Regions from separate parts of the Methylobacterium sp. WL12 genome, predicted to be linked through region 1. Evidence: riboswitches for the same ligand, from Rfam matches in the RefSeq annotation. Region 1 holds a riboswitch; each other region holds the start of a gene.

Region 1 (7,405 bases):
AAGGGCCGCCCACCGAGCCTCCCCGAGCCTGAATTCGATGCCGCCGGCGTGAGCGCCGGCCGATCCCGCGCGCCTGAAGGCCCGGGTCCCATCGTTTTCAGGAGATCATCGACCGTGTCCAACACATCGTTTTCGCGCGCCCTGCCGGCTGCGCTGCTCGGCCTCGCCCTCACTGCCGCGGCCCGGGCCGACACCAAGGACTACGAGTTCCAGCTGGTGAAGGACGAGGCCAGGCAGGGCGAGGCCATCCTCGACGTCCGCCTCGTCGACAAGCGCACGTCCAAGCCCGTGCCGAACGCCGTCATCTTCGCCAAGCGCATCGACATGGCGCCCGACAGCATGGAGGAGATGACCTCGAAGATCGAGCAGCTGCCGTCACCGGAGCCGGGCGTCTACCGGTTCAAGGCGAAGCTGACGATGGCCGGCGGCTGGCGCCTCTCGCTCGGGGCCAAGGTGCAGGGCGAGACCGGCACCGTCGAGAACAGGCTGGTGTTCAAGGCCACCAAGTGAACCGGTCGGCTTGGGCAGCCGGGACCCTCGCCGCGCTCGCGGCGGGGGTTTTGGGGTATGGCGCTGGGCACGAGGGCAGCCCCGTGCCGGGGCTCGTCCGGCAGGCGCGGACCGGGTTCGCCCATTGGCTGCCGGGAACTCGGCAGCCGCCTTCGGTACCCGTTCGGGTCCCGGCCAAGGCGACGGGTCCGGTGGTCTACTACCGGGACCCGGACGGGAAGCCGGACTACGCCGCGGAGCCGACACGCACCGCGGACGGTCGAGACTACCGCGCCGTCCGCGCCAGCGAGGACGTGCGCTTCGACGAACCCGACGAGGCGGAGGCGATGCCGGACCCCGGGCACGGCGACATGGCCATGGGTCAGGCCATCACGCCCGCGGGGACCCGCAAGGTACGCTTCTACCGCAACCCGATGGGCCTTCCGGACACCTCGCCGATTCCGAAAAAGGATTCGATGGGGATGGACTACCTCCCCGTCTACGAGGGCGAGGACACCGACGACGGCACCGTGAGGATCTCGCCGGGCAAGCTCCAGCGCACCGGGGTACGGACGGCGGTCGCCGAGCGACGGGTCCTGTCGATGCCGGTGCGCGCGCCGGGCGCCATCGAGGAGGACGAGCGCCGGATCTCGGTCATCGCGATGCGCACGGACGCCTTCATCGAGAAGGTCGAGGCCGTCACCACCGGCGACCACGTCCACAAGGGCCAGCCGCTCCTGCGCCTGTTCTCGCCGGAGATGAACGCGGCCGCGGCGCAGTACCTCACCGGCATCGGCTACGAGGGCGCCCGCCGGCGCCTGGAGAACCTCGGCATCCCGTCCGAGGTCATCGACGAGATCGAGCGTACCCGAAAAGTGCCCTCGACCATCACGTGGTCGGCGCCCCGCGACGGCGTCGTGGTCGAGCGCAACGTCTCGGACGGCATGCGCGCCAAGTCCGGCGACACCCTGTTCAAGCTCGTCGACCACTCGCGGGTCTGGGTCCTGGCCGACGTGACCGAACGCGACCTGGCGGCCGTGGCGGAGGGCCAGACGGCGACCGTGCGCGCCAGGACGTTCCCGGACCGCGTCTTCACCGGCGCGGTGACCCGGATCTACCCGCACCTCGCCATGGGGACCCGGACCGCCCGCCTGCGCATCGAGTTGCCGAACCCGAACGGCGACCTGCGCCCGGGGATGTTCGCCGACGTGACGATCGCCACCGGCAGCGACAGGCCGGTGGTGGCGGTGCCCGACGACGCCGTAATCGACACCGGCACGAAACAAGTCGTCCTGCTCGACAGGGGCGAGGGCCGCTTCGAGCCGAGACCGGTCAGGCTCGGCACCCGTGGCGACGGCTACGTCGAGATCCGCGACGGCATCGTCGCCGGCGACCGCGTGGTGACCTCGGCCAACTTCCTGATCGACGCCGAGAGCAACCTGAAGGCGGCGCTGCAGGGGCTTTCGGAGCCCAAACCCGACCCGGGCCCGCAGGCTGCGGCCGAAGGGAAGGCGCCATGATTGCCCGTCTGATCGCCTGGTCGGCCCGGAATCTGGTGCTGGTCCTGATCGGGACGGTGTTCGCGGTCGGAGCGGGGCTCTACGCCTTAAGGACCCTGCCGCTCGACGCGATCCCGGACCTCTCGGACGTCCAGACCATCGTCTACACCGAGTACCCCGGGCAGGCGCCGCAGGTCATCGAGGATCAGGTCACCTACCCGCTGACCACCGCGATGCTGACGGTGCCCCGGTCGAAGGTCGTGCGCGGCTTCTCGTTCTTCGGGGTGTCGTTCGTCTACGTCATCTTCGAGGACGGCACCGACCCGTACTGGGCCCGCAGCCGGGTGCTCGAATACCTGAACACCGTGGCCAAGCGCCTGCCGGCCGGCGTGACCCCGACCCTGGGGCCCGACGCGACCGGGGTCGGCTGGGTCTACCAGTACGTCGTGGTCGCCAAGGAACGGACGCTGGCCGAGCTCCGGTCGCTGCAGGACTGGGTCGTCCGCTTCGGGGCGTCGCGCGCCGAGGGCGTGGCGGAGGTCGCCGGCGTCGGCGGCTTCGTGAAGCAGTACAACGTCGTGGTCGATCCGAACCGGCTGCGGGCGCAGGGCATCACCCTGTCCAAGCTCCGGGAGGCCATCCGGGCGAGCAACGCCGACGTCGGCGGCCGCACCGTCGAGCTCTCCGAGTTCGAGTTCGTCGTCCGCGGGCGGGGGTACCTCAAGAGCGTCGCCGACATCGAGAGCATCGTCCTGAGGACGGAGGCGGGCACGCCCCTCCGGGTGAAGGACGTCGCCCGGGTCGAGCTCGGTCCCGACGAGCGCCGCGGGATCACCGAGATGAACGGCGACGGCGAGGTCGCCGGCGGGATCGTGCTGCAGCGGTTCGGGGCCAACGCCCTGAACGTCATCGAGAACGTGAAGGGCCGCCTTGCCGAGGTCGCCGCCAGCCTGCCCAAGGGCACGGAGATCCTTCCGGTCTACGACCGCTCGCACCTCATCGAGGCGGCCATCGAGACGCTCAAGGGCACGCTGATCGAGGAGAGCGCCATCGTCGCCCTCGTCTGCGTCGTGTTCCTGCTCCACGTCCGCAGCGCGCTGGTGGCGATCCTGATGCTGCCGGTCGGCATCCTCATGGCGTTCGCGGGCATGAAGGTTTTGGGGCTCGGGGCCAACATCATGAGCCTGGGCGGCATCGCCATCGCGGTGGGCGCCATGATCGACGCCGCCATCGTGATGATCGAGAACGCCCACAAGCACCTGGAGCGGGCACCGCCGGACAAGCCCAGGGTCGAGATCCTGATCGAGGCGGCAAGCGAGGTCGGGCCGTCGCTGTTCTTCTCGCTCCTCATCATCACCGTGAGCTTCCTGCCGATCTTCACCCTTGAAAGCCAGGAGGGGCGCCTATTCGGTCCGCTGGCCTTCACCAAGACGTTCGCGATGGCGGCGGCGGCGGTGCTGTCCCTGACCCTCGTCCCCGCGCTGATGGTGCTGTTCGTCCGCGGGCGGATCATCCCCGAGCACCGCAACCCGGTGAACAGACTCCTGATCTGGATCTACCGACCGCTCATCGCAGGCGTCCTGCGGGCGCGGGTGCTCACCATCCTGTTGGCCCTCGTCGTCCTGGCGGCGACGGCATGGCCGGCGAGCCGGCTCGGCTCCGAGTTCATGCCCGACCTCGACGAGGGCACCTTGATGTACATGCCGACCACGCTGCCGGGCATCTCGGTGACCAAGGCCGGGGACCTGCTCGCCACCCAGGACAGGATCATCAAGTCGTTCCCCGAGGTCGCCTCGGTCTACGGCAAGGCCGGTCGGGCCAACACCGCGACCGACCCGGCGCCGTCCGAGATGTTCGAGACCATCGTCAACCTGAAGCCGAAGGCGGAGTGGCGACCCGGGGTCACGACGGCGAGCCTGAAGGCCGAGATGGACGCCGCGCTTCAGTTCCCCGGGGTCTCGAATGCCTGGACCCAGCCGATCCGCGCCCGCATCGACATGCTCTCGACCGGCATCCGTACGCCGGTCGGGATCAAGGTGCTGGGGACGGACCTTTCCGAGATGGAGAAGGTCGCCCGCCAGGTCGAGGCGGTGGTGAAGGCGGTGCCGGGCACGTCGAGCGCCTACGCCGAACGGGTGCAGGGCGGCTACTTCCTCGACATCACCCCCGACCGCGAGGCGCTGGGCCGGTACGGGCTGACCGTCGGCGACGTGCAGGACGTGATCGGGATGGCGCTCGGCGGCGAGAGCGTCACCAACACCGTCGAGGGCCGCGAGCGCTACACCGTCAATGTGCGCTACCCGCGCGCCTTCCGCTCCGACCCGCGCTCCATCGCCTCCGAGGTTCAGGTGCCGATCCCGGGTGGGGGCACGGTACCGCTCGGTGAGGTCGCCAAGGTTCAGTTGAACCGTGGCCCGACCCAGATCCGGACCGAGAACGGGCAACTCGCGGTCTTCATCTACGTCGACGTCGCCGGTCGCGACCTCGGGGGCTACGTCGCCGAGGCGCGGGCGGCGGTCGCCAAAGAGGTGAGCCTGCCGCAGGGTACCCTCGTGCAGTGGAGCGGTCAGGTCGAGTACCTCGACCGGGCGACGGCCCGGCTCAAGGTCGTGGTGCCGCTGACGCTGCTGATCGTGTTCCTGCTGCTGTACCTCAACTTCCGTCGACTGACCGAGACCCTGATCGTGATGCTGTCGCTGCCGTTCGCGCTCGTCGGCGGGGTCTGGCTGATGTGGTGGATGGGCTTCAACCTGTCGGTGGCGGTGGCCGTCGGCTTCATAGCACTGGCAGGCGTCGCGGCCGAGACCGGGGTGATCATGCTGGTCTACCTCGATCATGCGCTGGCCGAGATCCGGGCCGGATGCGACCGCGCCGGACGGGCACTCACCCGTGCCGACCTGCGGAGGGCCATCATGATCGGCGCGGTGGAGCGGGTGCGTCCGAAGATGATGACGGTGGTCGCCATCATGGCCGGGCTCCTGCCGATCCTGTGGAGCACCGGATCGGGCTCTGAGGTTATGCAGCGGATCGCGGTCCCCATGATCGGCGGCATGGTCTCGTCGACCGTCCTGACCCTCGTGGTGATCCCGGCGGTCTACGGCCTGGTGAAGGGCTGGGGACTGCCGCGGTCCGAACCGAATGCCATCGACCCCGAGGCCCGACTTGTAACGTTATGAACACACAGGGCGGAAAACCCCGAAGCGACATTGACGCTGGGCCATTCCCTCAGGTCCTGTATGTCCGACGGTTCCTCCCCGGAGGATCAAAAGGGAACGCGGTGAGGATGAGGTCCGAAAGGGCCTTCCCGAAGCCGCGGCTGCCCCCGCAACTGTAAGCGGCGAGCCCATCATCAACACGTCACTGGGTCTTCGGGCCTGGGAAGACGATGAGAGGGCGGTGACCCGCGAGCCAGGAGACCTGCCGTCAGTCGTGGTCACACGCGAAACGCATCGGGCGGGGTGTCCTGATGGGTGTCGAGGCGCCCGGCTGCCCTAACGGCAGGCAAGCGCCCAGGCCTCGTTCGCGGTGACGTGCCACAGACGTCGCCCGAGGCTTGTCCCGTGTCCTTTCCTTCCCGAACCGCGTGCTTGCGCACGCTCGCGCTCGCCTGCGCCGCCCTTTCCGGTCCCGTGCTCGCGCAACAGGCCGCCGCCCCCTTCGCCGATGTCCCGCGCGGGGCCGAGGCGGCCGTCACGCTCTCCGAGCTTTCCGTCTCCGCCACCGGCGTGCCGACGCCCGTCGACCAGGTCGGATCAAGCGTCACCGTGCTCACCGCCGCCACCCTGGAGGCCCAGCAGCGCCGCACCGTCCCGGATGCCCTCCAGCAGGTACCGGGCCTCAACGTCGTGCAGACCGGCGGCCCGGGCGGTCAGACCTCGGTGTTCATTCGCGGCTCGAACTCGAACCACGTGAAGGTGCTCATCGACGGCATCGACGCGACCGACCCGTCGAACCCGAACGGCTCCTTCGACTTCGGGCAACTCCTGACCGACGACCTCTCCCGCATCGAGGTGCTCAGGGGTCCCCAGAGCGGCCTCTATGGCAGCGACGCCATTGGAGGCGTGATCTCCTTCACGACGAAGCGTGGCGAGGGACCGGCCAGGGCCACCGCGCGGATCGAGGGCGGCTCGTTCGGTACCTTCAACCAAAGCGGCAGGATCAGCGGGTCGGAGGACGGCTTCGACTATTCGGTCTCGATCCAGCACTTCCGTGCGGCCGCGACACCGGTGACGCCGCCGAACCTCGTCCCGTTCGGCCGGGCGATCCATCCGAATTTTTACGACAACGAGACCGTCTCGGCGAAGTTCGGCTACCAGTTCACCGACACCTTCCGTATCAACTCGGTGACGCGCTTCATCAATTCTCGCCTCCTATTCACGGGCACCGACTACAGCACCTTCCCAGCCTTCCCGGCGGCGTTCCGGAGTGCCGCCGACGTGCAGCAGGTCTTCACCCGAAACGAGGCCGAATGGACGCCGTTCGCCGGCTTCCACAACCTCTTCGCCATCAACTACTCGAACCTGTTCAACAGACAGCAGGGGCCCCTCGACCCCCTTGCAACGCCGGACGCGACGACGGGCCTGGGTCAGCGCACGCGCTACGAGTACCGCGGGGACTACCAGCTCTCGCCCGGCAATCTGATCCTGTTCGGCGCGCAGCGTGACGACGAGAGCCTGTCGACCACCGACCCGAGCCCGTTCGGGGCCGGCAACCTGCGGGCGAGGAACGGCAACACGGCCGGCTACGGGGAGGTGCAGCTAACGCCCTTCGAGCGGGCGGCGTTCGTGGCCAACATCCGCCACGACGAGAATGACGCCTTCGGGCCGGCCACCACTTTCCGCGTCGCGCCGAGCTACATCCTGCCCTTCACCGAGACCCGGATCAAAGGTAGCGTCGGCACCGGCTTCAAGGCGCCGACCCTGAGCCAGCTGTTCCAGAGCTTCCCGGCCTCGAACTTCTTCGCCAACCCGAACCTCAGGCCTGAGGAGAGCCTCGGCTACGACGCCGGCATCGAGCAGCCCCTGGGGGACCGCGTCCTCGTCGGCGCGACTTACTACGCCAACGACTTCAAGAACCTCATCACCTCGAACGCGACGTTCACCTCGAACGAGAACGTCGGCCGGGCCGAATCGTACGGGGCGGAAGCCTTCGTCGCTGTCCGGTTCTCCGATACCCTTACGAGCCGGGTCGACTACACCAACACGGTGACCAAGAACGAGATCACCCACCAGGAGCTCCTGCGACGGCCCCGCCACAAGGGCAGCGCGACAGCCTTTTGGACCCCCCTCCCGGGCCTGACCGTCAGCGGGACCGTGATCGTGCTCGGCCACTTCGTCGACGGCAACCGCGACTTCTCGGTGGCCCGGCTCAAGAACCCGGGCTTTACCCTGGTCAACTTCGCGGTGAACTACGACGTC
Region 2 (7,405 bases), on a different contig from region 1:
GGCGGCGTCGCCGTCGAGCAGGTCGCGCTCGGCCACGTCGAAGGCGTGAAAGTAGGCGTCGGCCTGAGCGACCCGCGCGGCGAAGCCCGCATCCGCGCCCTCGGCGTCGCCGTAGGCGTGGCTGCTGGCCGCGAGGTAGGCGCGCCCGAGGTCGTTTCGGTCGGCCCAGGCTCCGTCGAGGGCCGTCTCGGCGGCGCCGGCACCGTAGCGGCCGGGCGCCGCGCCGAAGACCCGGGCCTGCCCCTCGCCGCGGCGGCGGGCGGCGGCGAGCGGGTTCTCGTCGTCCTCCTCGTCGCGCTCGGCGACGGCGCGCGCGGCACGGTCGAGGAGGGCGAGGGTGTCGGGAAAGGTGTCGCGGAACGCGCCCGAGACACGGCAGGTCACGTCGATGCGCGGGCGGTCGAGCAGGGCGAGCGGCAGTACCTCGAAGCCGGTGACGCGGGTGGAGGCGTGGTCCCAGGTCGGGCGCACCCCCATCAGTGCAAGCGCGTGCGCCACGTCCTCGCCGCCGGTGCGCAGGGTCGGCGAGGCCCAAAGGTCCATGACGATGCGGGCGGGATATTCGCCCTCGTCCTGCAGGTGCCGCAGCACGATCGCGGCCGCCGCCTTCTCGCCGAGCAGGGTCGCCGCCCGGGTCGGCAGCGCGCGCGGATCGAGGGTGGTCAGGTTGCGGCCCGTCGGCATCACGTCGGTGCGCCCGCGCGAGGGCGAGCCGGACGGGCCGGGCGGCACGAAGCGGCCGTCGAGGGCAGCGAGCAGGCCGGCGCGCTCCGCGCGCGCGCTCGCGGCGACGGCGTCCGGCGCGCCGTCCGGTGCGCGGCCGAAGACGTGGAGCCCGTCCCGGAACGCGGTCTCGCCGAGGTCGCACAGATGCGCGTCGAGCGCCGCGAGTGCGTCGGCCATGGGCGTGTCGGCGTCGATGCCGGCGCCCCCCAGCAGGCCGGCCGCCTCGGCGTCGTCGAGGATGGCGCGCGCGATCAGCGCCGCGCGGCGCGGGTCGAGGACGCTCGCGGAGCTGTATTCCTCCACGAGCTCGCGCAGGCGCGCCGCCTCGGGATCGAGGCCGCCGGCCTCGACGGCGGGCGTCAGGTGCCCGAGGGCGACGCCGCCGAGCCGGCGCTTCAGCGGGGCCGCCTCGCCGGGATCGTCGACGATGAACGGATAGACCACCGGCAGGGCGCCGACGGCCCGCGCCGGCCAGCACCCGGGCGACAGCGCGACGGCCTTGCCCGGCAGCCACTCCGTGGTGCCGTGCGTGCCGAGGTGAACTAGGGCGTCGAAGTTGCGGCGCAGCCCGAGGTGGAACGCGAGGTAGGCGTGCGTCGGCGGCTCGTCGGGGTCGTGGTAGCCGGCCTTGCGGTCGTCCGACCGGCCCCGGTCGGGCTGGAGGAAGATCGCGATGCGGCCCGCCGCGCCCAGCTCTCCTTCTCCCGCAGAGGGGGGAGGGGATGTGTCGTGGCCGGACCTCACGATCCCGAATCGGAAGGAGCCGTCCCGGATGGCGGGGTCGGCGTCCGGCGCGCCCCAGCGTTCGGTCAAAACCTGGCGCGACGTCTCGGGCAGGGTCGCAAGCCAACCCCTGTAGTCGGCGAGCGACACCGCGAAACCCTGCACGCCGTCCGTCAGCGCGTGCATGAGCGCGGCGGCCTCCGGCAGCGATCCGCCCGCGTAGCCGGCGTCGGCGAGGTCCGACACGATCGCACGGGCGCTCTCGGGCGTGTCGAGCCCGACGGCGAAGCCGGCGCGGCCGCCGCGGGACGGGTAGTCGGACAGCACCACGGCGATCCGGCGTTCCGGCGCGGGCGTCGCGGCGAGGCGCAACCAGGCGGCGGCGCGGTCGGCGAGTGCGGCGATCCCCGGGGCGTAGGGGACCGCGCGGCGCTCGGCGTGCCCGTCGACGGCTTCAGCCTCCTGCTTGAACGAGATCGGAAACCCGGAGAGCCGGCCGTCGAACTCGGGTAGCGCCACCTGCATGGCGAGGTCGGCCGCGTTCATGCCGCGCGCCGAGGCCTCCCAGGCCTCCTGCGGGCTGCCGACCGTGAAGGCCTGCAGCACCGGGCAGTCGGCTGCGTCGAGGACGAAGCCGGCGTCCTCGCGCGCCGAGAAGGCGGTGGCGGCGACGATCAGGTCGGGCTTTCGCGCGCGGATCGCCGCGCGGACGACCTCGACCGCCTCCGGGTCCTTCAGGCTCGCCACCGCGACGGTCAGCGTCGCGATGCCCCGCTGGCGCAGCGCCGCGGCCAGCGCGTCGGCCGGCGCGCCGTCGCCGCCGAGCGCCGCCGAGCGGTAGGCCAGGATCAGCGCGTGCGGGGCGGGCGCGTCGGGTGCCGTCAACCCGAGCGGGGAGGCGCCGACGGACAGGGCGGTCTCCAGTGGCAGCGGCCCGCAGCCCGGGCACCAGGCGAACCCGCGCGGCAGGGTCTCGGGCGGCTCGACGGGTGTCGCGAAACCGATCTCGGCCGCGATCCGCCCGAGCATCCGGCGCAGGTTCTCGGGGCCGCCCGCGCGGAAATAGGCGTCGAGGATCGGGGCGAGGTCGGGCGCGGTCGAGAGCTCGACGAGGCGCGGGTCCGGCCGGTCGCAGCCGGGAAGGATCGCGAGCGGGATGCCGGCGGCCCGGGCCGCGGCGGCGCAGCGTTCGACGCCGTAGCGCCAGTAGTCGAGCCCGCCGAGGCAGCGGATGACGACGACCTTCGCCTTCGCCACCACCGTTTCGACGTAGAGGTCGACCGACATCGGGTGGCGCAGCCGCGACAGCTTGGCCAGCCGCAGAGACGGGAAGTCCGGCCCGCAGGCGGCGTGGGCGTTTGCCATGCCGAGCAGGTCGGAATCGGTGAACGACAGGAAGACGACGTCGCCGGGCTGCTGCCCGAGGTCGACCGCCGCCTCGCCGTCGTCGAGGCTCACCGTATCGATGCGGATCAGGTGCATGCGCTGAGTCAGCCTGCCGATTCGTCGGGCTCGTCGGCGACGAGGCGAGGCCGGTTCGGGAAGGTCACGCCGTCGTAGATTTCCGAGGCCGGCAGGACGATCCCGAGCGCTGAGATAGAGACCGTCGCGGCGAGGCCGAGCAGCCGTGTCTCGGCCCAAGTCCGGTCGGGCTCGCGCGTCCACAGGCGAACTTCCGCCGCGTTGGGCTCGACCAGCACGATGTGCTCGAGGTCGGCCATCGTGCGGTACTCGGCGAGCTTTTCGAACGCGTCGAAGTCCCGCGCGCTCGGCGACAGCACTTCGACGACGACCCGCGGCTGCGCCGCCTTGAGAGCGTTCGGATCGCGCGGCCCACAATCGACGCCGATGTCGGCGCGGCGGATCTGGCCGGGCAGCGTCTCGACGCTGCCGTCACCGGTGAACGGGCGGCATCCGCTGCCGCGCAAGGCCGTGCGCAGCCAAGCAAGGACGTTCACGACGATGTCGTCGTGGACGTTGCGAGCACCCGCCATCATCCGTACCGGCACTCCGCCGACGAGCTCGTAGCGCTCCGCCTGGGCTTCCTGCCAGGCGAAGAACGCATCCAGGCTCATCGGGCTCTCGCGGCGGTCCAGCATCCCGGGATCTGCGGTGGTCGTGAAAACGGGCAGTGTAGCGCGGGCGGCGGACAAGCCCTAGCCGGCCAGCGCTTCCGCGACCGCACCCTGGTCGAAACCCTTGAGGCCGATCACCACCAGGGTGCCGTCGCGCGGCTCGCTCGCGGTCCAGGGCCGGTCGAAATGATGGGTGATGCGGCGGCCGACGCCCTGCACCACGAGGCGCATCGGCTTGCCCTCGACGGCGCAGAAGCCCTTGATCCGCAGGACGCCCTTGGTCTCCGCCGCCTTCTCGACGCGGGCGGCGAGGTCGGCGGCGGTGATCGCGGTGCGGACCGGGAGCGCCACGGTCTCGAAGTCGTCGTGGTCGTGGTCCTCGCCCTCGCCGTGATGCGACGGGCGCGCGTCGAGGTCGTCCTCGGCGGCGGCCTGGAGGCCGAGCAGCACGCGCGGGTCGATCCGCCCGTGGGCGGTCTCGACCACCTTCACCGCGCGGGGAAGCTGGCGCTCCACCTCGACCCGGACTGCGGCGAGGCCGGCGGCGTCCATCATGTCGGCCTTGTTGAGCACGACGAGGTCGGCGCAAAGGAGCTGGTCCTCGAACACCTCTTCCAGCGGGTTGTCGTGGTCCACGGCCGTGTCGGCGGCGCGCTGGTTCGCCAGCGCCTCGGGGTCCTCGGCGAAGGCGCCGGACGCCACCGCCGGCCCGTCCACCACCGCGACGACGCCGTCCACGGTCACCCGCGAGCGGATCGCCGGCCACTGGAAGGCCTGGACCAGGGGCTTCGGCAGGGCGAGGCCGGAGGTCTCGATCAGGATGTGCTCGGGCGGGTTCGGGCGGTCGAGGAGCGCCGTCATCGCCGGCACGAAGTCGTCCGCGACGGTGCAGCAGATGCAGCCGTTGGGCAGCTCGACGATCGAATCCTCGGTGCAGCCCTCGATGCCGCAGGCGGCCAGGAACGACTTGTCGAAGCCGACGTCGCCGAACTCGTTGACCAGGATCGCGAGCCGGCGCCCGCCGGCGTTCTCGACCACGTGGCGCACCAGCGTCGTCTTTCCGGCACCGAGGAAGCCGGTGACGATGGTGCAGGGGATCTTCGCAACGATGGTCATGGGGATCTCGCCGATGGCTCAGGCCGCGCGCGGCGGAAACGGGGGGATGCGGGCGACGACGCCCTTGCGGAACTCTTGCGGGCGCTGCTTCCACGGCACGATCCCGTCGGGCGTGCCGGCGTAGAGCCCGACGCCGTCGAGGATGATGCGTGCCGACGCCGCGGGGTCGAGGTCGCCGTAGACGTAGGTCCAGCGATCCTCCGCCGCCACCGCGACGGTGCAGGGCCGCTTGCAGACGGAGAGGCACTCGACCGCCTCGATCGTCACCCCGTCGGGCGCCGGCAGCGCGCGCAGCGCGTCGAGCAGGCGGGCGCCGGCACGCGGGCCGTCCGGTGCGTCGCCTTCCATGCGGCAGGTGGTGCAGACGTAGAGGACCGTGTCAGCCACGGGCGCCTGCCGCGGTCTTCGGCCCGAAGGTCTGCCACGCGCGGCCGAACGCCAGCCCGATCACCGCCCAGAACACGAAGGCGATGGCGAGCGAGCGCGCGGCGAACTGCGCGGCGAGGCCGGCGGGAAGCTCGGAGGGCGTCGCCGCCACCTCCGGCGCGCCGGCCAGATGCGGCGCGACGATGAGCACAAGTCCGCCGAGGATCGTGATCGGCACCCGGCGGATCGCGATGAGGTAGATCCCCATCGCGGTGGCGGCGGCGGTCATCAGCCACCAGACCTGGCGCGCGACCAGAGGAGCCGCCTCGCTACCGGGCAGCTCCGGCGGCAGGCCCAGCGCCGGCGCGAGCGCCACGGCGAGGAAGCCGGCCACCGCGAAGGCGAGGCCGCGTTCGGGCGACGGCTCGCGGCCGGTCGCCAGCATCACCGCGCCGAGCAGCAGCGCGTAGCCGATCCCGCCGACGAGGGTCGCGAGCCCGGTGAACAGCATGCGCGGCAGGCCCGCGCCCGGCTGCCACTCGGGCGCGGCCTTGGAATCGTGGTCGTGCCCGGCATGCGCCAGCACGATCGGCAGGCGATCGGGCATCGGGGCGACGGCGGCTGCGGAGCCGGGGGTGGCCTGGGTCTCGTAGCGCTCGGCCGCGATGATCAGCGGCGAGGTGAGCGCGAGTTCGAGGCCCGTCACCAGGACGGCCGCGAGGAAGCCGGCGGCGAGCGCCGCCGACAGGAGCCGGATGAGCATGGGAGCGCCTGGGTTCAGGCGGTCAATGGCAGGGGAAGTTCTGCGTGTGCCGGAAGTCGTGCGCCGCGTTGTGCAGCGCCGAGGCGGGCGAGAAGCCGGCGAGGAACACGAGCCCGAGGCCGAGCATGGCGGCGACGGCGATGGCGACGAAGCCTTCGTTCGCGCGGGTGCCGGTTTGGGTGAGGGTCTGGGTGGTCATGTCGACAACATCTCCGGCCGCCCCGCCGGCGGCGTTCGAGAAAGCGCGGGGGACGGCAGGTCTCCTGGCTCGCGGATCGCCGCGCCTGCCGCCTTCCCGAAACATCGGTGGCCGAGGGCAGGAGCTAACCGCTCACAGTTGCGGGGGCAGCCGCGGAATCGGGTTTCCCCTCACCGCATTCCCTTTTCACCCCGTCTCCGGGGCACCGTCTCCACCAGCCATAGCCTGTCCGGCGCACCCGCACAACGGAGGCTTTGACGGGCACGCCACGGTTGGGGCATGGGTCTTCGCCATGCAGCAGGCCGCGCCTCGGACGACCCTCGTGCTCGGCGGTGCGCGCTCGGGCAAGAGCGCCTACGCCGAGAGGCTGATCGAGGCGGAGCCCGGCCCCTGGTTCTACCTCGCAACGGCGCAGGCCTGGGACGACGAGATGCGCGCGCGGATCGCCCTCCACCGGTCCCGCCGGTCCGGCGACTGGATCACGCGGGACGTGCCGACGGCGCTGGCCGCGGCGATCGCCGACGCGCCGGGACCGGTGCTGGTCGACTGCCTCACGCTGTGGCTCACGAACCTGATCCTCGCCGACGCCGACCTCGACGCCGAGACGCAGGCCCTGGTCATCGCCTGCCGGGCGGCGCGGGGCCCCCTCGTTCTGGTCTCGAACGAGGTCGGCCTCGGGATCGTCCCGGACAACGCGCTCGCCCGCCGCTTCCGCGATGCGGCCGGGCGCCTCCACCAGGCCCTCGCGGCCGAATGCGACCGCGTCGTGCTGACGGTCGCCGGGTTGCCGCTGACCGTGAAACCGCAGGGAACGTCATGACCGACGACGCCAAGCCCGACGACGCCAAGCCTGACGACGCCAAGCCTGACGACGCGACGCGCCATCGCGAGAAGATGGAGAAGCGCAAGGCGGTTCAGGACGCCGAGGTGGCGGCCAAGACGATCGAGAAGGGGCTCCTCATCGTCAACACCGGCCCCGGCAAGGGCAAGACCACGGCGGCGCTCGGCCTTGCGCTCCGCATGCTCGGACGCGGGCACCGGGTCGGCATCGTGCAGTTCATCAAGGGCGCCTGGGACACCGGCGAGGCGCATGCGCTCAAGGTCTTCGGCGACCGGGTCGCGTGGCACGCCATGGGCGAGGGCTTCACCTGGGAGACGCAAGACAAGGCTCGCGACATCGCCGCCTGCCTCAACGCCTGGAACCAGGCGACCGACCTGATGGCCGACCCCGGCATCCGCCTGCTCATCCTCGACGAGCTCAACATCGCGCTGCGCTACGACTACCTCGACCTCGATGCGGTGGTCGCGACGCTCAAGGCCCGCCGCCCGGACCTCCACGTCGTCGTCACCGGCCGCAACGCCAAGCCCGCGCTGATCGAAGCCGCCGACCTGGTCACCGAGATGGGCAGCGTGAAGCACCACTTCGCAGCGGGCGTG
Region 3 (7,405 bases), on a different contig from region 1:
CTCCTCGGCACCGCCGCCGCGGCGGCCGACCGGCCCCGCAACGTGATCCTGTTCGTTCCCGACGGCTTGCGCGCCGGCATGGTCACGCCGGAGAACACGCCGGCCCTGGCGGCCCTGCGCGACCAGGGCGTGAACCTCGCCAACAGCCATTCGCTGTTCCCGACCTTCACCACCGCCAACGCATCGGGCATGGCGACCGGGCACCAGCTCGGCGACACCGGCGACTTCTCGAACACGATCTACCTCGCCAAGCCGATCGCCGCGCAGGCGGGAACGGTGACGCCGTTCATCGAGAACGACGCCGTGCTCGGCGAGATGAATACCGTCTTCAACGGCGACTGGATGAACGAGGAGACGGTGCTGTGCACCGCCGCCAAGGCCGGGATCAGCACCGCGGCGATCGGCAAGGTCGGGCCGACCTTGATCTTCGACCACACCGACCGCACCGGCGGCCCGACGATCGTCGTCGACGACGAGACCGGCTCGGCGCGCGGCATCCCGTTCAGCGCCGAGATGCAGGGGCTGATGGCCGGCCGTAACCTGCCGCTCGCCGCCCCCTCGCGCGGGGAGAACGGCAAGGCGGGCGACGCGACGACGCCAGGCACGCTCGTGGCCAACGTCGCCCAGCAGGCCTACTTCGCCGAGGTCGCCACGAAGGTCGTGCTGCCGCTGTTCAAGGCCCGCGAGACACCGTTCGTGCTGGTGTTCTGGTCGCGCGACCCGGACGGCGCCCAGCACAACCACGGCGACAGCCTCGGCAAGCTCGTGCCCGGCATCAACGGGCCGACCTCGCTCGCCGGCATCCGCAACGCCGACGACAACCTCGCGACGCTGCGCCGGGCGCTCGACGAGCTCGGCCTTTCCGACACGACCGACATCGTGGTCGCGGCCGACCACGGCTTCTCGACCATCTCGAAGGAGAGCGCGACGAGCCCGTCCGCGAAGACCGCCCTGCCGGGCGTGCCCGCCGGGCAGCTGCCGCCGGGCTTCCTGGCGCTCGACCTCGCCGCGGCCCTCGGCCTGCCGCTGCACGAGCCCGACGCGAGCGCCGCCCCGGTGCTCGCCGGCCAGCGGCCGAAGCTCGGCAACGCGCTGCTCGGCCCGGACCCGAAGGCGCCGGACCTCGTGGTCGCGGTCAACGGCGGCTCGGACCTCGTCTACCTGCCGAAGGGCGACAAGGCGCTCGCCGCCCGCACGGTCGCGGCGCTCCTGGAGCAGGACTACGTCAGCGGCCTGTTCGTCGACGACGCGCTCGGCAGCTTTCCCGGCACGCTGCCGCTCTCGGCTGTGAACCTGAAGGGCGAGGCTGCGACCCCGACACCGGCGATCGTCGTCAACTTCCGCTCGTACAGCACCGGCTGCGCCAACCCGGAGACCTGCGTCGTCGAGGTCGCCGACACGGCGCTGCAGCAGGGCCAGGGCATGCACGGCAGCTTCAGCCGGGCCGACACCCACAACTTCATGGCCGCCATCGGCCCGAGCTTCAAGGCCGGCTTCGTCGATGCGCTGCCGGTGAGCAACGCCGACGTCGGGCAGACTCTCGCCGCCCTGCTCAAGCTCCAGATCCCCGCCAAGGGCCGCCTGATCGGCCGCCCGATGCGGGAGGCGATGCGGGAGGGAACGAGCGACGCCCCCGTGCCGCAGGCCCAGGCCGGCACGTTGCGCTCGGAACCGTCGCCGTCGGGCTTGACCACGGTGCTGCGCTTCCAGCAGGTCGGGGACCAGCGCTACTTCGATGCGGCCGGGTTCCCGGGGCGGACCTTCGGGTTGGAGTGAGGGCACCGCCCGGGTCACGCGACCGGCGCGAAGAACGTCGGTCGGGTCGCCGCGCGGCGGCACCGGGAACAGGAGTCGTCAGATGAGCACCGCCCGCATTCTCCCCGTGATCCTGTGCGGCGGCTCGGGCACGCGGCTGTGGCCGATGTCGCGCGAGAGCATGCCCAAGCAGTTCGCGCGGCTGGTGGACGCGTCGGAGTCGACGTTCCAGGCGACGGCGCGGCGGGTGAGCGACCTCGCGACCTTCGCCCGGCCGGCGGTGATCGCCTCGGCCGAGTCGCGCTTCATCGTGGCCGAGCAGTTGGCGCAGGCGGGCATCGCCGGCGACATCATCCTGGAGCCGGAGGGACGGGACTCGGCCGCCGCCGTCGCGGTGGCGGCGTTGCACGCGGCCAACGTCGCCCCGGAGACGGTGGTGCTGATCATGGCCGCGGACCACGTGATCGGCGACGTTCCCGCCTTCGCCGCCGCCGTGCGCACGGCGGCCGTGGGCGCGCGAGCCGGCTACACGATGACGCTCGGCGTCGAGCCGACGCGGCCGGCGACCGATTACGGCTACATCCGCCGCGGGGCCGCGCTGCCGGAGGCCGAGGGCGCCTTCGCGGTGGCGCGCTTCGTCGAGAAGCCGGATGAGGAGGGCGCAGCCGCGCTGATCGCGGACAGCGCCCTGTGGAACTCGGGCTACTTCCTGTTTCGCGCCGACCTGATGCTGGCCGAGCTCGAGGCGCATGCGCCAGCGGTGGTCTCCGCCGCCCGCGCGGCGCTGGAGGGGGCTGCCGTCGACCTCGACTTCGTGCGGCTCGACGCGACGGCGTTCGGGCAGGCGCCCAAGATCTCGATCGACTACGCGGTGATGGAGCGTACGACGCGGGCCGGCGTGCTGCCGGTCTCGTTCCCGTGGTCGGACGTCGGCACCTGGGACGCGGTCTGGCAGGTGCTGCCGCAGGACGACGCCGGCAACGCGCTGCGCGGCCGGGTCGAAGTGCTGGGCACCACCAACAGCCTGGTGCACAGCGAGGGCGAGGGCCTGACCACGGTGGTGGGCCTCGACGGCGTGGTGGTGGTGGCGACGCCCGACGCGGTGCTGGTCGCGTCGAAGGCGCAGTCGGGCCGGGTGAAGGAGCTGGTCGGGGTGCTGCGCGCCCGCGCCCACCCGGAGGCCGACGCGCACCGGCGGATGTACCGGCCCTGGGGCTGGTACCAGCGCGTCGACATCGGCGAGCGCTTCCAGGTCAAGCGCATCATGGTGACGCCTGGCGGACGCCTGTCGCTCCAGAAGCACCACCACCGCGCCGAGCATTGGGTGGTGGTGAAGGGCACGGCGGAGGTGACGCTGGGCGAGCGCCTGGTCCTCGTCCACGAGAACGAGGCGGTGTACCTGCCGATCGGCTCGATGCACCGGCTGGCCAACCCCGGCAAGATCCCCCTCGAGCTGATCGAGGTCCAGGTCGGCTCCTACACCGGCGAGGACGACATCATCCGCGTCGAGGACATCTACGGACGGTGAGGCGGCCCCCGCCCGGCGGGCGGCGAAGGCCGCCGCTCAGTCGCGCAGCATCGCGATCCAGGACGAGACCGGATCGACGACGTAGGCCGCGACCGAGGCCGCCCAGGCGCGGGCGCGCGCCGGCAACGAGCGGGCGCCGCGGCCGGATGCGTCGTCGGTGCGCGCGGCCATCAGGGCCGCCACGACGGCGTCCTCGCGCGCCTTGCATTCGTCGAGGGCGTTGCGCTGCGAGCCGGCCCGCCCCTGCGTCGGCGACTGGTGAGCGTAGGCCTCGCGCACGCATCCGCGCCACGCCTGCTCCAGTGCGGCCGGGTCGGCCGGCCGCGGCGCCTCCGCGGCCGCGCCGGGCAGGATAGGCAGGGACAGGAGGGCAGCGAGGGCGAACATCCGCATGCTTGGCGGTATCGCCGATTCGCCCCCGCCTCGGCAAGAACGAAGCGGCAACACGATCGCGTGCCCGCGCGCCGTGTGAGGCGCGGACCCGATTTCGTGCCCCGTCCGCGCACGGCGACCGGCCGCTTAGGGGCGGATTAACCAAACGCGCGCTCAATACGGATCAGTCGCAGTTCTCTCGATCCCCGCACGGCCGAGCCCCTCGGCCGGTCCACCGCCCGCGCTCCGTCGCGGGGGACGGACGGCGCGTGGCCGCGGGCGCCGCCTCAGCCTTCGCGTCCGAGTTCGAGTCCGCATGCCTCATCACATGCCGCATCCCCTGCCGCATCACCTGCGTTCCCACGGCGGCCACGCGCGCCCCGTTCGTCGCCGACGCTCCCGCAGCCATCCGACCCTGCGCAACGCGCTGGCCGGCCTGCTCTGCCTCGTCACCCTCGGGGGCGTGCCGACCGGCGACGGGAAGCACCCGCGATCGCCGGGCGCGAATCTCCAGGCCACGAACCTGCAGGCCACGAACCCGCAGACCCGGAGCGCCGCCTCGACCGCCCTCGCGGCCCTGTTCGATCCCCGTCCGATGATGGGGCCGGACGTGCGCGCGAACCTTCGCGGCATCCCCCTCGGCACTGCGTTCGCCCCGACCGCCTCTCTCGCTCCGTCCCTCGCCCAGCCGGTGGCGGGCGTCGCGGCGGTGGAGCCCGCCGCGACGCCCGCCACCGGGGCGGAGATCGTGCGGCAGGCCGAGGTCGCAAGCCAGGCGCAGCGCCCGCGTGAGATCCGAGTCCTCCGCCAGGCGCAGATCATGCCGCTGCCGATGGCGCGCCCGGCGGATCTGATCGCCGCCCCCGTGCCGCAGCGCCTCGCCCTGCGCCGGGCGCCGCGCCGGGTGCCCGAGGCGGCGCCGGCGCCCACCGCCGAGACGCCGTCGTTCTTCGAGGAGCTGTTCGCCGCGCGCAAGGAATCCGGCCCGGCCCTGGCCTACGCCGCCCTGGAGAGCCCCGGTCTCGACCGGTCGCGCGGCCGCCTGTTCCCCAGCCCCGACGCGGGCGCCGGCACGGCGATCTACGACATCAGCGCCCGCACCGTCCGCCTGCCCGGCGGCGAGGTGCTGGAAGCTCATTCCGGTCTCGGCGCCAGCATGGACCACCCGGACTTCGTGCACCTGCGGATGCGCGGCTCGACCCCGCCGGGCACCTACGACCTCACCGAGCGCGAGGCTTTGTTCCACGGCGTCCGGGCGATCCGCCTCAACCCGGTGGGCGGGTCTGCCGCCATCCACGGCCGCGACGGCCTGCTCGCCCACACCTACATGCTCGGGCCGAGCGGCGCCTCGAACGGCTGCGTGTCGTTCCGCAACTACGACCGCTTCCTGCAGGCGTTCCTGCGCGGCGAGGTCCGGCGCCTCGTAGTGGTCGCCGGCCGCGGCGACGGCCCGGCCCGGTTCGCAGCGAGCCGCTAGGGCGTTCCGAAGCAAGGCGGAGACCGGCTCGCATGATGGCCACGCGACCGCGCAGCAGGTGAACGCGGCGTCGCGGATCGGCCACACCCGGCGACGCGCTGCGAAAGCCGGATTGACGCGCAGTCCGCGCCCGACGCAACCTGTGCGCGAGGGTTCCTCATCGAGGATCAAAAGGGAACGCGGTGGGAGGGAGCCTGGAAGGGCCTTCGTCGAAGCCGCGGCTGCCCCCGCAACTGTAAGCGGCGAGCCTTCCACCAACGAACGTCACTGGATGCGCCGCATCCGGGAAGACGGTGGCGGGCGACGACCCGCGAGCCAGGAGACCTGCCCTCGGTCGTGGTCACACGCGAAGCGCGTCGGGCGGGGTGCCCCGGCGGGTGTCGAAGCCTCATGCCGTCGGAGGGACGGCGCGGGGGATCGGCCTCGTTCGCGGTGACGTGCCACGTCGCGTCGCCCGAGGTCCCGTGTCCGTATCCCGTTTCGCTCCGCGCCTGCGCACCCTTCTGCTCGTCGTCGGCGCAGCCGTCCCGCCACAAGCCGTCCTGATGCGGTCCGCCCTGTCTCAGCCGGGCGTGGCCGAGGCCAACCTCGACGAGATCTCGGTCACGGCCGAGACCGTCGCTCCGGCCGCGACCGGCCCGGGGCCGGCGGCGAGCGCCGGCTACGTCGGCGGCACCACCGGCGTCGGCGGCACCCTCCGGTCGGTGGATGCCGCGAGCGCCGGGGTGATCTCCGGCGCCGAGATCAACAGCCGCCCGATCACCCGGCCGGGCGAGGTCCTCGAATCCGTGCCCGGCCTGATCGTCACGCAGCACTCGGGCGAGGGCAAGGCCAACCAGTTCTTCCTGCGCGGCTTCAACCTCGACCACGGCACCGACATCGCGATCGACGTCGACGGGATGCCGGTGAACATGCGCACCCACGCCCACGGCCAGGGCTACGCCGACATCAACTTCCTGATCCCCGAACTCGTCGGCGCGGTGGAGTACCACAAGGGGCCGTACTTCGTCCGCGACGGCGACTTCGCCTCCGCCGGCTCGGTGCGGATCGACTACCTCGACACCGTCGCGAAGAACGTTGCGCTGACCTCGTTCGGCTCGTTCGGCTACGCGCGGGCGCTGACCATCGCCTCGGCGCCGCTCGGCCAGGGCAACCTGCTGGTGGCCGGCGAGGCGCAGGTCTACGACGGCCCGTGGGACGTGCCGGACGCCCTGCGCAAGCTCAACGGCGTCGTGCGCTACAGCCAGGGCACGGCGCTCGACGGGTTCTCCGTCACCGGCATGGCCTATGCCAGCCGCTGGACCGCGACCAACCAGATCGCGTCGCGCGCTGTCGCGGACGGGATCGTCGGCCGGTTCGGCACCCTGAACCCGGCCGACGGCGGCGACAGTTCACGCTTCTCGCTCTCGGGCCGCTGGAGCATGACCGACGACACCGGCATCACGCGGGCCTCGGCCTACGTGATCCGCCAGCAGCTCAACCTGTTCAACGACTTCACCTACTTCCTCAACGACCCGGTCGCCGGCGACCAGTTCCACCAGCTCGACCAGCGCATCCTCGGCGGTGGCGCGGCGAGCCACGTGTTCCAGGGCGCGCTCTTCGGACTGCCGATGGAGAATGAAATCGGCGTGCAGACCCGCACAGATTCGATCCGCGTCGGGCTGTTCAACACCGTGAACCGCCAGTTCCGCGCGGGCGTCCTCGACGACCGGGTGCTGGAGGCGAGCGGGGCGTTCTTCTACGACAACCGCGTGCGCTGGACCGACTGGCTGCGCACCAGCGTGGGCTTTCGCGCCGACGGCTACTACGCCGACGTGGTCTCCGACACGGCGGCCAACAGCGGCAAGGCGCGGGACGGCGTCGTCAACCCGAAGCTCGGGCTGGTGCTGGGGCCGTGGGCCGACACCGAGCTCTACCTGAACTACGGCGGCGGCTTCCACTCGAACGACGTGCGCGGCGTCACCGCCACCGTCGACCCGGCGAGTTCGCTGTTCAACACGACGCGCTCGCCCTTCCTGGTGCCCTCGACCGGGTACGAGGTCGGCATCCGCAACCGCTCGATCGCCGGGCTTGAGACGGCGGTCGCGCTGTTCCGCCTCGACTTCGCGTCGGAGAACCTGTTCCAGGGCGACACCGGCACCACGGAGCCGAGCCGCCCGAGCCGCCGCTTCGGCGTCGAGTGGACCAACCGCTACGCGGTGACGCCCTGGCTGAAGCTGGAGGGGGACCTGACCGTCACCAACGCCCGCTTCTCGGACGTCGACCCGGCGGGC
Region 4 (7,405 bases), on a different contig from region 1:
GCCATTCGCTTTTCTTCGAGCCTACGCACCATCCTGCTCGCCACCTATGCCGGCATCCTGTCGCACGCGGCCCTATCGCAACCGGCGCTGAACCTCGCAGAGGCCAATCTCGACGAGATCTCGGTCACGGCCGAGACGACCACACCGGTCGCGAACAGTGCCGGGCCAGCAGCCAGCGCCGGCTACGTCGGCGGCACCACCGGCGTCGGCGGCACCCTGCGTACGGTGAATTCGGCCAGCGCCGGGACGATCTCAGGCGCCGAGATCAACAGCCGCCCGATCACCCGCCCGGGCGAGGTGCTGGAGTCGGTGCCGGGCCTGATCGTCACGCAGCACTCGGGCGAGGGCAAAGCCAACCAGTTCTTCCTGCGCGGCTTCAACCTCGACCACGGCACCGACATCGCGATCGACGTCGACGGGATGCCCGTGAACATGCGCACCCACGCCCACGGCCAGGGCTACGCCGACATCAACTTCCTGATCCCCGAGCTCGTCGGCGCGGTGGAGTTCCACAAGGGGCCGTACTTCGTGCGCGACGGCGACTTCGCCTCGGCCGGCTCGGTGCGGATCGACTACCTCGACACCGTCGCGAAGTCCGTCGCGCTGACCTCGTTCGGCTCCTTCGGCTACGCGCGGGCGCTGACCATCGCCTCGGCGCCGCTCGGCCAGGGCAACCTGCTGGTGGCCGGCGAGGCGCAAGTCTACGACGGCCCCTGGGACGTACCGGACGCGCTTCGCAAGGTGAACGGCGTCGTGCGCTACAGCCAGGGCACGGCGCTCGACGGGTTCTCGGTTACCGGCATGGCCTATGCCAGCCGCTGGACCGCGACCAACCAGATCGCCTCACGTGCGGTCTCGGAAGGCCTGATCGGCCGTTTCGGCACCCTGAACCCCACCGACGGCGGAGACTCGTCGCGCTTCTCGCTCTCGGGCCGCTGGAGCATGACCGACGACACCGGCATCACGCGGGCCTCGGCCTACGTGATCCGCCAGCAGCTCAACCTGTTCAACGACTTCACCTACTTCCTCAACGACCCGGTCGCCGGCGACCAGTTCCACCAGCTCGACCAGCGCATCCTCGGGGGCGGCGAAGTGAGCCACGTCTTCCAGGGCGCGCTGTTCGGGTTGCCGATGGAGAACGAGGTCGGCGTGCAGACCCGCACCGATTCGATCCGGGTCGGGCTGTTCAACACCACGAACCGCCAGTTCCGCTCCGGCGTCCTCGACGACCGGGTGCTGGAGGCGAGCGGAGCGTTCTACTACGACAACCGCGTGCGCTGGACCGACTGGCTGCGCACCAGCGTGGGCTTCCGCGCCGACGCCTACTACGCCGACGTGGTCTCCGATACGGCGGCTAATAGCGGGAAGGCGCGGGACGGCATCGTCAACCCGAAGCTCGGGCTGGTGCTGGGGCCGTGGGCCGACACCGAGCTCTACCTGAACTACGGCGGCGGCTTCCACTCGAACGACGTGCGCGGCGTCACCGCGACGATCGACCCGACGAGTTCGCTGTTCAACACGACACGCTCGCCCTTCCTGGTGCCCTCGACCGGGTACGAGGTCGGCATCCGCAACCGCAGCATCGCCGGGCTGGAGACGGCGGTCGCGCTGTTCCGCCTCGACTTCGCGTCGGAGAACCTGTTCCAGGGCGACACCGGCACCACGGAGCCGAGCCGCCCGAGCCGCCGCTTCGGCGTCGAGTGGACCAACCGCTATGCGGTGACGCCCTGGCTGAAGCTGGAGGGCGACCTCACCGTCACCAACGCCCGCTTCTCGGACGTGAACACAGTCGGCAACCGCATCCCCGAGGCGCCGACCACGATCGCGTCGGCCGGGTTCACCTTCGGCGAGGGCCTCGGCTGGTTCGGGTCGATGCGGCTGCGCTACTTCGGCCCGCGCCCGCTGATCGAGGACAATTCCGTGCGCTCGAAGCCGACGGCGCTCCTCAACGGCCGCGTCGGCTACAATTTCGACAACGGCTTGAGCCTGTCGCTTGACGTATTGAACCTCACCAACGCCAAGTCGGACCAGATCACCTACTACTACGTCTCGCGCCTGCCCGGCGAAGGGGCGGACGGCGTCGCCGACAAACACTTCCACCCCGTGGAGCCGACTGCCGTGCGACTGACGCTGGCCGGGCGATTCTGATGCTGGGCGCCGGCACGTACGATGTATCGCGGGAGCTGCGAATGTCGGTGAAGTTGGTGTCCCCCGTCGATGCCGTTCGCTCAAAGCGCTGCGGCGATGCCGGGCGTCGCGCCGCGACGGCACGGTCGCAGCGCTACCTCGCTGGCATCGAGCCTTTGCTTGACGCCATCATCCACGATCAGGGGCGTACCGCCCGGGCCGTCGCAACCGAGTTGACGCGCCGCGCCGTGCGAAAACCGCGCGGCGGGGTGATCTGGACATCGGCGGACGCGCAGAGGCTTCTGCGTCGATTGAGCGTCGACACGAAGGCACATCGTCCTGACGGGCGGATGAGCAGGAAGGCCGAGCCTCGCCGCCACGGGGCGCTTGGTTCGGGTGGATGAGGTTGCATGGAAAATAGCGTCCTATCCAACGGCAACGCATCCCGCGTCGTGCGGCGGCGTATCGGCCTGCTCTACCTCGTCTTGATTGCCGCCAATGTCGCGGTCTGGCTCTGGGCCTACAGCCTGTTCGCAGGGCAGCCTGCGCTGCTTTCGACCGCGCTGCTGGCCTACGTCTTCGGGCTGCGCCATGCGGTCGATCCCGACCACATCGCCGCAATAGATAACGTCACCCGTAAGCTGATGCAGGCGGGCCAACGACCGGTCTTGGTCGGCTTCTGGTTCGCGCTGGGGCATTCCACGGTCGTGGTCGCCGCCGCCGCCGCGGTGGCGCTTGCTGCGACCAGCCTGATCACGGCTTCGGAAGGCTACCGTGAAATCGGCGGCCTGATCGGAACCGGTGTCTCCGCGGCTTTCCTGATCCTGATCGGCTTGGTCAACCTCGTCGTCCTCGCGGGCGTTTGGCGCGCGTTTCGCCAGATGCGTCGCACAAGCCGTTACGTCGAAGCCGACTTCGACGTGCTGCTCGCCAACCAGGGCGTTCTGGCCCGCATCCTACGGCCCTTGTTCCGCCTCGTGACGCGCTCCTGGCACATGTACCCGCTGGGCCTGCTCTTCGCGCTCGGCTTCGACACCGCCACGGAAGTGAGCCTCTTCGGGCTGTCGGCCTCTCAGGCGAGCAAGGGTGCCGACCTCTGGGTGATCCTGGTCTTCCCGGCCTTGTTCACCGCGGGAATGGCCCTTGTCGACGCAACCGATGGTGTGCTGATGCTCGGCGCCTACAGCTGGGCCTACGTCCAGCCCATCAGGAAGCTGTTCTACAACCTCACCATCACCCTGGTCTCGGTGGCGGTCGCGCTGGTCATCGGAACGCTAGAGGCGCTGAACCTGCTGGCGGACAAGCTCAACCTTCAGGGCTGGTTCTGGCAGCGGCTGGCCGCGATTAGCGACAATTCCGGAGTCCTCGGGTTCGGCATCGTGGGCCTTTTCGCGACTGCGTGGCTTCTGTCGTTCCTCATCTATCGCCTCGGCAAGTTCGACCGAATCGATGTCAGACCGGCGGACGTTCCGTGATCGTCTCCGGAAGTCTCTCAAGCCAGCGCCCGGCTTGTCTAAAACCTCACATGCTGGAACAACCTGTTTCCGAATGTTGACGCAAGGAAGCGTTACAGCCTAGCTTAAGCCCGACGGTTCCCTTCGGGGATCAAAAGGGAACGCGGTGAGGATGAGGTCCGAAAGGACAGGTCCGAAGCCGCGGCTGCCCCCGCAACTGTAAGCGGCGAGCCCATCATCAACACGTCACTGGGTGCCTCGGCACCTGGGAAGACGATGAGAGGGCGGTGACCCGCGAGCCAGGAGACCTGCCGTCAGTCGTGGTCACACGCGAAACACATCGGGCGGGGTGTCCTGATGGGTGTCGAGGCGTTCGGCTGTCCTAACGGCAGGCAAGCGCCCGGGCCTCGTTCGCGGTGACGTGCCACAGACGTCGCCCGAGGCTTGTCCCGTGTCCTTCCCCTCCCGATCCGCGTGCCTGCGCACGCTCGCGCTCGCCTGCGCCTCCCTTCCCGGTCCTGTGCTCGCGCAGCAGACCGCCGCCCCCTTCGCCGACGTCCCGCGCGGGGCCGAGGCGGCCGTCACGCTCTCCGAGCTTTCCGTTTCCGCCACCGGCGTACCGACGCCCGTCGACCAGGTCGGATCGAGCGTGACGGTGCTCACCGCCGCTACGCTGGAGGCCCAGCAGCGCCGCACCGTCCCGGATGCCCTCCAGCAGGTGCCGGGCCTCAACGTCGTGCAGACCGGTGGACCCGGGGGCCAGACCTCGGTGTTCATCCGCGGCTCGAACTCGAACCACGTGAAGGTGCTTATCGACGGCATCGACGCGACCGACCCTTCGAACCCGAACGGCTCCTTCGACTTCGGGCAGCTCCTGACCGACGACCTCTCCCGCATCGAGGTGCTCAGGGGTCCCCAGAGCGGCCTCTACGGCAGCGACGCCATCGGAGGCGCGATCTCCTTCACGACGAAGCGTGGCGAGGGACCGGCCAGGGCCACCGCGCGGATCGAGGGCGGCTCGTTCGGGACCTTCAACCAGAGCGGCCGGGTCAGCGGGTCGGAAAACGGCTTCGACTACTCGGTGTCGATCCAGCATCTCCGGGCTGCCGCAACGCCTGTGACGCCGCCCAACCTCGTCGCCCCAGGAGCGACGACCCGCCCGAACTACTACGACAACGAGACCGTCTCGGCGAAGTTCGGCTACCAGTTCACCGACACGTTCCGGATCAACTCGATCACGCGGTTCATCAACTCGAAGCTGCTCTTCAGCGGCGACGACTACGGCACCTTCCCGGTGACGCTGGGCGGCCTGCGCAGCCAGGCGGACGTGCAGCAAGTCTTCACTCGCAACGAGGCCGAGTGGACGCCGTTCGCCGGTTTCCACAACGTCTTCGCGATCAACTACTCGAACCTCTACAACCGCCAGGTCCAGAACGCGTACGACCCGTTCAACCCGCTCCCGACCGCCGGCCTCGGCGAGCGCACGCGGTACGAGTACCGCGGCGACTACCAGCTTTCGCCCGGCAACCTCGTTCTGTTCGGCGCGCAGCGTGACGACGAGAGCCTGTCGACCACCGATCCGAACCCGTTCGGTTCCGGCAACCTGCGGGCCAGGAACGGCAATACCGCCGGCTACGGTGAGATACAGCTGACGCCATTCGACCGTGCCTCTTTCGTCGCCAACGTCCGCCACGACGAGAACGACGCCTTCGGACCGGCCACCACGTTTCGCGTCGCCCCGAGCTACATCCTGCCGTTCACCGACACGCGGATCAAAGGCAGCGTCGGCACCGGCTTCAAGGCGCCGACCCTGAGCCAGCTGTTCCAGAGCTTCCCGGCGTTCAACTTCTTCGCCAACCCCAACCTCAAGCCGGAAGAGAGCCTCGGCTACGATGCCGGCTTCGAACAGCCGCTCGGCGAGCGCGTTCTCGTCGGCGCGACCTATTACGCCAACGACTTCAAGAACCTGATCACCACCAACGCCAGCTTCACCTCGAACGAGAACGTCGGGCGAGCCGAATCCTACGGGGCCGAGGCCTTCGTTGCGGTCCGGTTCACCGACACGCTCTCGGGCCGGGTCGACTACACCAACACCGTGACCAAGAATGAGATCACCAACCAGGAGCTCCTGCGCCGGCCTCGCCACAAGGGCAGCGCCACCGCTCAGTGGACGCCGATCCCCGGCCTGAGCTTCAGCGGGACGGTGATCGTGCTTGGCCACTTCGTAGACGGAAACCGAGACTTCTCGATCCAGAGTCTGAAGAACCCGGGCTTCACCCTGGTCAACCTCGCGGTCAACTACGACGTGAACGAGACGGTGAGTGTGTTCGGCCGGATCGATAACCTGTTCGACCGCCGCTACGAGAACCCCACCGGCTTCCTCGGGCCGGGCCTCGCCGTGTACGGCGGCGTCCGCGTGACGACGTTCTGAGGATTGCGATGTCGATGCGATTGACGCTGGCTGCGCTAGCGATTGCGGTCTGGCTTGGTCTGTCAGGTGCGGGGTGGGCGGCAGACGAGCCGGCGCATCCGGTCCACGTCGTCTCGATGAACCTCTGCGCCGACGAGCTGGTCCTGCGGCTCGCAAACCGCGACCAGGTCACCGCCGTGACGTATCTGGCCCATGACCCGCGCGGCTCCACCGTCGCGCGGGAGGCCACCGGCATCGCGGTGACCCGTGGCCTCTCGGAGGAGATCGTCGCGCTCCGGCCCGACCTCGTCGTTGCCGGCGCCTTCACGACACGGACCACGGTGGGCCTGCTCAAGCGCGTCGGCTTCCCCCTTCTCGAACTCGGCGTACCCAACGACTTCGAGGGGGTGCGGGCCCAGATCCGGACCGTCGCCGCGGCCCTCGGGCACCCGGCGCGCGGCGAGGCGATGGTCGCGGACCTCGACGCGCGGCTGGCCCGGGTGATGCCGGCGGCCAAACCCTTGCGGGCCCTCGTGATGCGTCCGAACGCCTTCACGGTGGCACCCGGCAGCCTCGGCGACGCGGTGATCCGCGCCGCCGGCCTCGCCAACGTCGCCGCCGAACTCGGTCGCGACCGGTTCGGGCAGGTCCCGCTGGAAGCGGCGGCCTTGGCCGGCGCCGACCTCATCGTCCTCGACGAGGGGGAGCCCGGCGCGCCGTCGCTGGCCGATGCACTGCTGCATCATCCCGTCCTCGACGCGCTACGCCGGCAGGGGCGTACCGTCTCGATTCCGAACCGGCTCTGGAGCTGTCCAGGTCCGCAGGTCGCCGAGGTCGTGGCCTTGCTCGCTGCGGCGGCACACCAACGAGCGGCACGATGAACGCTCCCCTCCCGCCTCCCATGTGGGTCGACCGGGCGGTCGTCGGACCCCGCGCGGTCGTCTGGATATTCGGCCTGCTTGTGCTCGTCCTGACTGTCGCGTCCATCGCGGTCGGGTATGCCCCCTTCGACGTCCCAGCGGCGGCTAGCGACCTCATCGCCGGACGGGCGACCCTCCCGGCGCTGGTGTTCTGGGAACTGCGCCTACCTCGTGCCTTGCTCGGCAGCCTTGTCGGCTTCAGCCTTGGGCTCACCGGAGCGGCGATGCAGGGCTACCTGCGCAACCCGCTCGCTGATCCCGGCATCCTCGGCATCTCCTCCGCGGCGGCCCTTGGGGCCGTGGTGGTTTTCTATGGCGGCTTCGCAGCCTCGCTTAGCCTGGCCCTCCCGCTCGGCGGGATCGCCGGCGCCGCGGTGGCGGCGCTCGCCCTGAACCTCGTCGCCGCCAGAGGCGGCACCACCCTGGGATTGATCCTCGCCGGCGTCGCCCTGTCGAGCCTCGCCGGCGCCATGACGGCGCTGGCGCTCAACCTG

Evidence for each region. Region 1 has a riboswitch for cobalamin ahead of FV226_RS22325 (TonB-dependent receptor). Riboswitches for the same ligand answer to the same signal wherever they lie in the genome.
Region 2: linked by a shared signal. The riboswitch ahead of FV226_RS00505 (CbtB-domain containing protein) and the one ahead of FV226_RS22325 (TonB-dependent receptor) in region 1 are both predicted to bind cobalamin.
Region 3: linked by a shared signal. The riboswitch ahead of FV226_RS20800 (TonB-dependent receptor plug domain-containing protein) and the one ahead of FV226_RS22325 (TonB-dependent receptor) in region 1 are both predicted to bind cobalamin.
Region 4: linked by a shared signal. The riboswitch ahead of FV226_RS16560 (TonB-dependent receptor) and the one ahead of FV226_RS22325 (TonB-dependent receptor) in region 1 are both predicted to bind cobalamin.

Annotation. Positions count from the first base shown of each region.
Region 1 covers NZ_VRUW01000083.1:7,370-14,774, forward strand. Annotated here, with positions in the region: gene FV226_RS22305 (hypothetical protein) at 1-32, shown strand, start outside; gene FV226_RS22310 (FixH family protein) at 115-510, shown strand; gene FV226_RS22315 (efflux RND transporter periplasmic adaptor subunit) at 507-2,009, shown strand; gene FV226_RS22320 (CusA/CzcA family heavy metal efflux RND transporter) at 2,006-5,164, shown strand; cobalamin riboswitch at 5,216-5,428, shown strand; gene FV226_RS22325 (TonB-dependent receptor) at 5,576-7,405, shown strand, end outside.
Region 2 covers NZ_VRUW01000001.1:109,001-116,405, reverse strand. Annotated here, with positions in the region: gene cobN (cobaltochelatase subunit CobN) at 1-2,931, opposite strand, end outside; gene FV226_RS00525 (Uma2 family endonuclease) at 2,940-3,524, opposite strand; gene cobW (cobalamin biosynthesis protein CobW) at 3,606-4,640, opposite strand; gene FV226_RS00515 (DUF1636 domain-containing protein) at 4,659-5,027, opposite strand; gene FV226_RS00510 (CbtA family protein) at 5,020-5,769, opposite strand; gene FV226_RS00505 (CbtB-domain containing protein) at 5,792-5,968, opposite strand; cobalamin riboswitch at 6,005-6,193, opposite strand; gene cobU (bifunctional adenosylcobinamide kinase/adenosylcobinamide-phosphate guanylyltransferase) at 6,261-6,788, shown strand; gene cobO (cob(I)yrinic acid a,c-diamide adenosyltransferase) at 6,785-7,405, shown strand, end outside.
Region 3 covers NZ_VRUW01000072.1:800-8,204, reverse strand. Annotated here, with positions in the region: gene FV226_RS20820 (nucleotide pyrophosphatase/phosphodiesterase family protein) at 1-1,776, shown strand, start outside; gene FV226_RS20815 (mannose-1-phosphate guanylyltransferase/mannose-6-phosphate isomerase) at 1,859-3,283, shown strand; gene FV226_RS20810 (hypothetical protein) at 3,320-3,676, opposite strand; gene FV226_RS20805 (DUF2778 domain-containing protein) at 3,972-5,132, shown strand; cobalamin riboswitch at 5,266-5,479, shown strand; gene FV226_RS20800 (TonB-dependent receptor plug domain-containing protein) at 5,678-7,405, shown strand, end outside.
Region 4 covers NZ_VRUW01000044.1:27,883-35,287, forward strand. Annotated here, with positions in the region: gene FV226_RS16545 (TonB-dependent receptor) at 118-2,148, shown strand; gene FV226_RS16550 (hypothetical protein) at 2,190-2,531, shown strand; gene FV226_RS16555 (HoxN/HupN/NixA family nickel/cobalt transporter) at 2,538-3,602, shown strand; cobalamin riboswitch at 3,700-3,912, shown strand; gene FV226_RS16560 (TonB-dependent receptor) at 4,033-6,012, shown strand; gene FV226_RS16565 (ABC transporter substrate-binding protein) at 6,027-6,872, shown strand; gene FV226_RS16570 (iron ABC transporter permease) at 6,869-7,405, shown strand, end outside.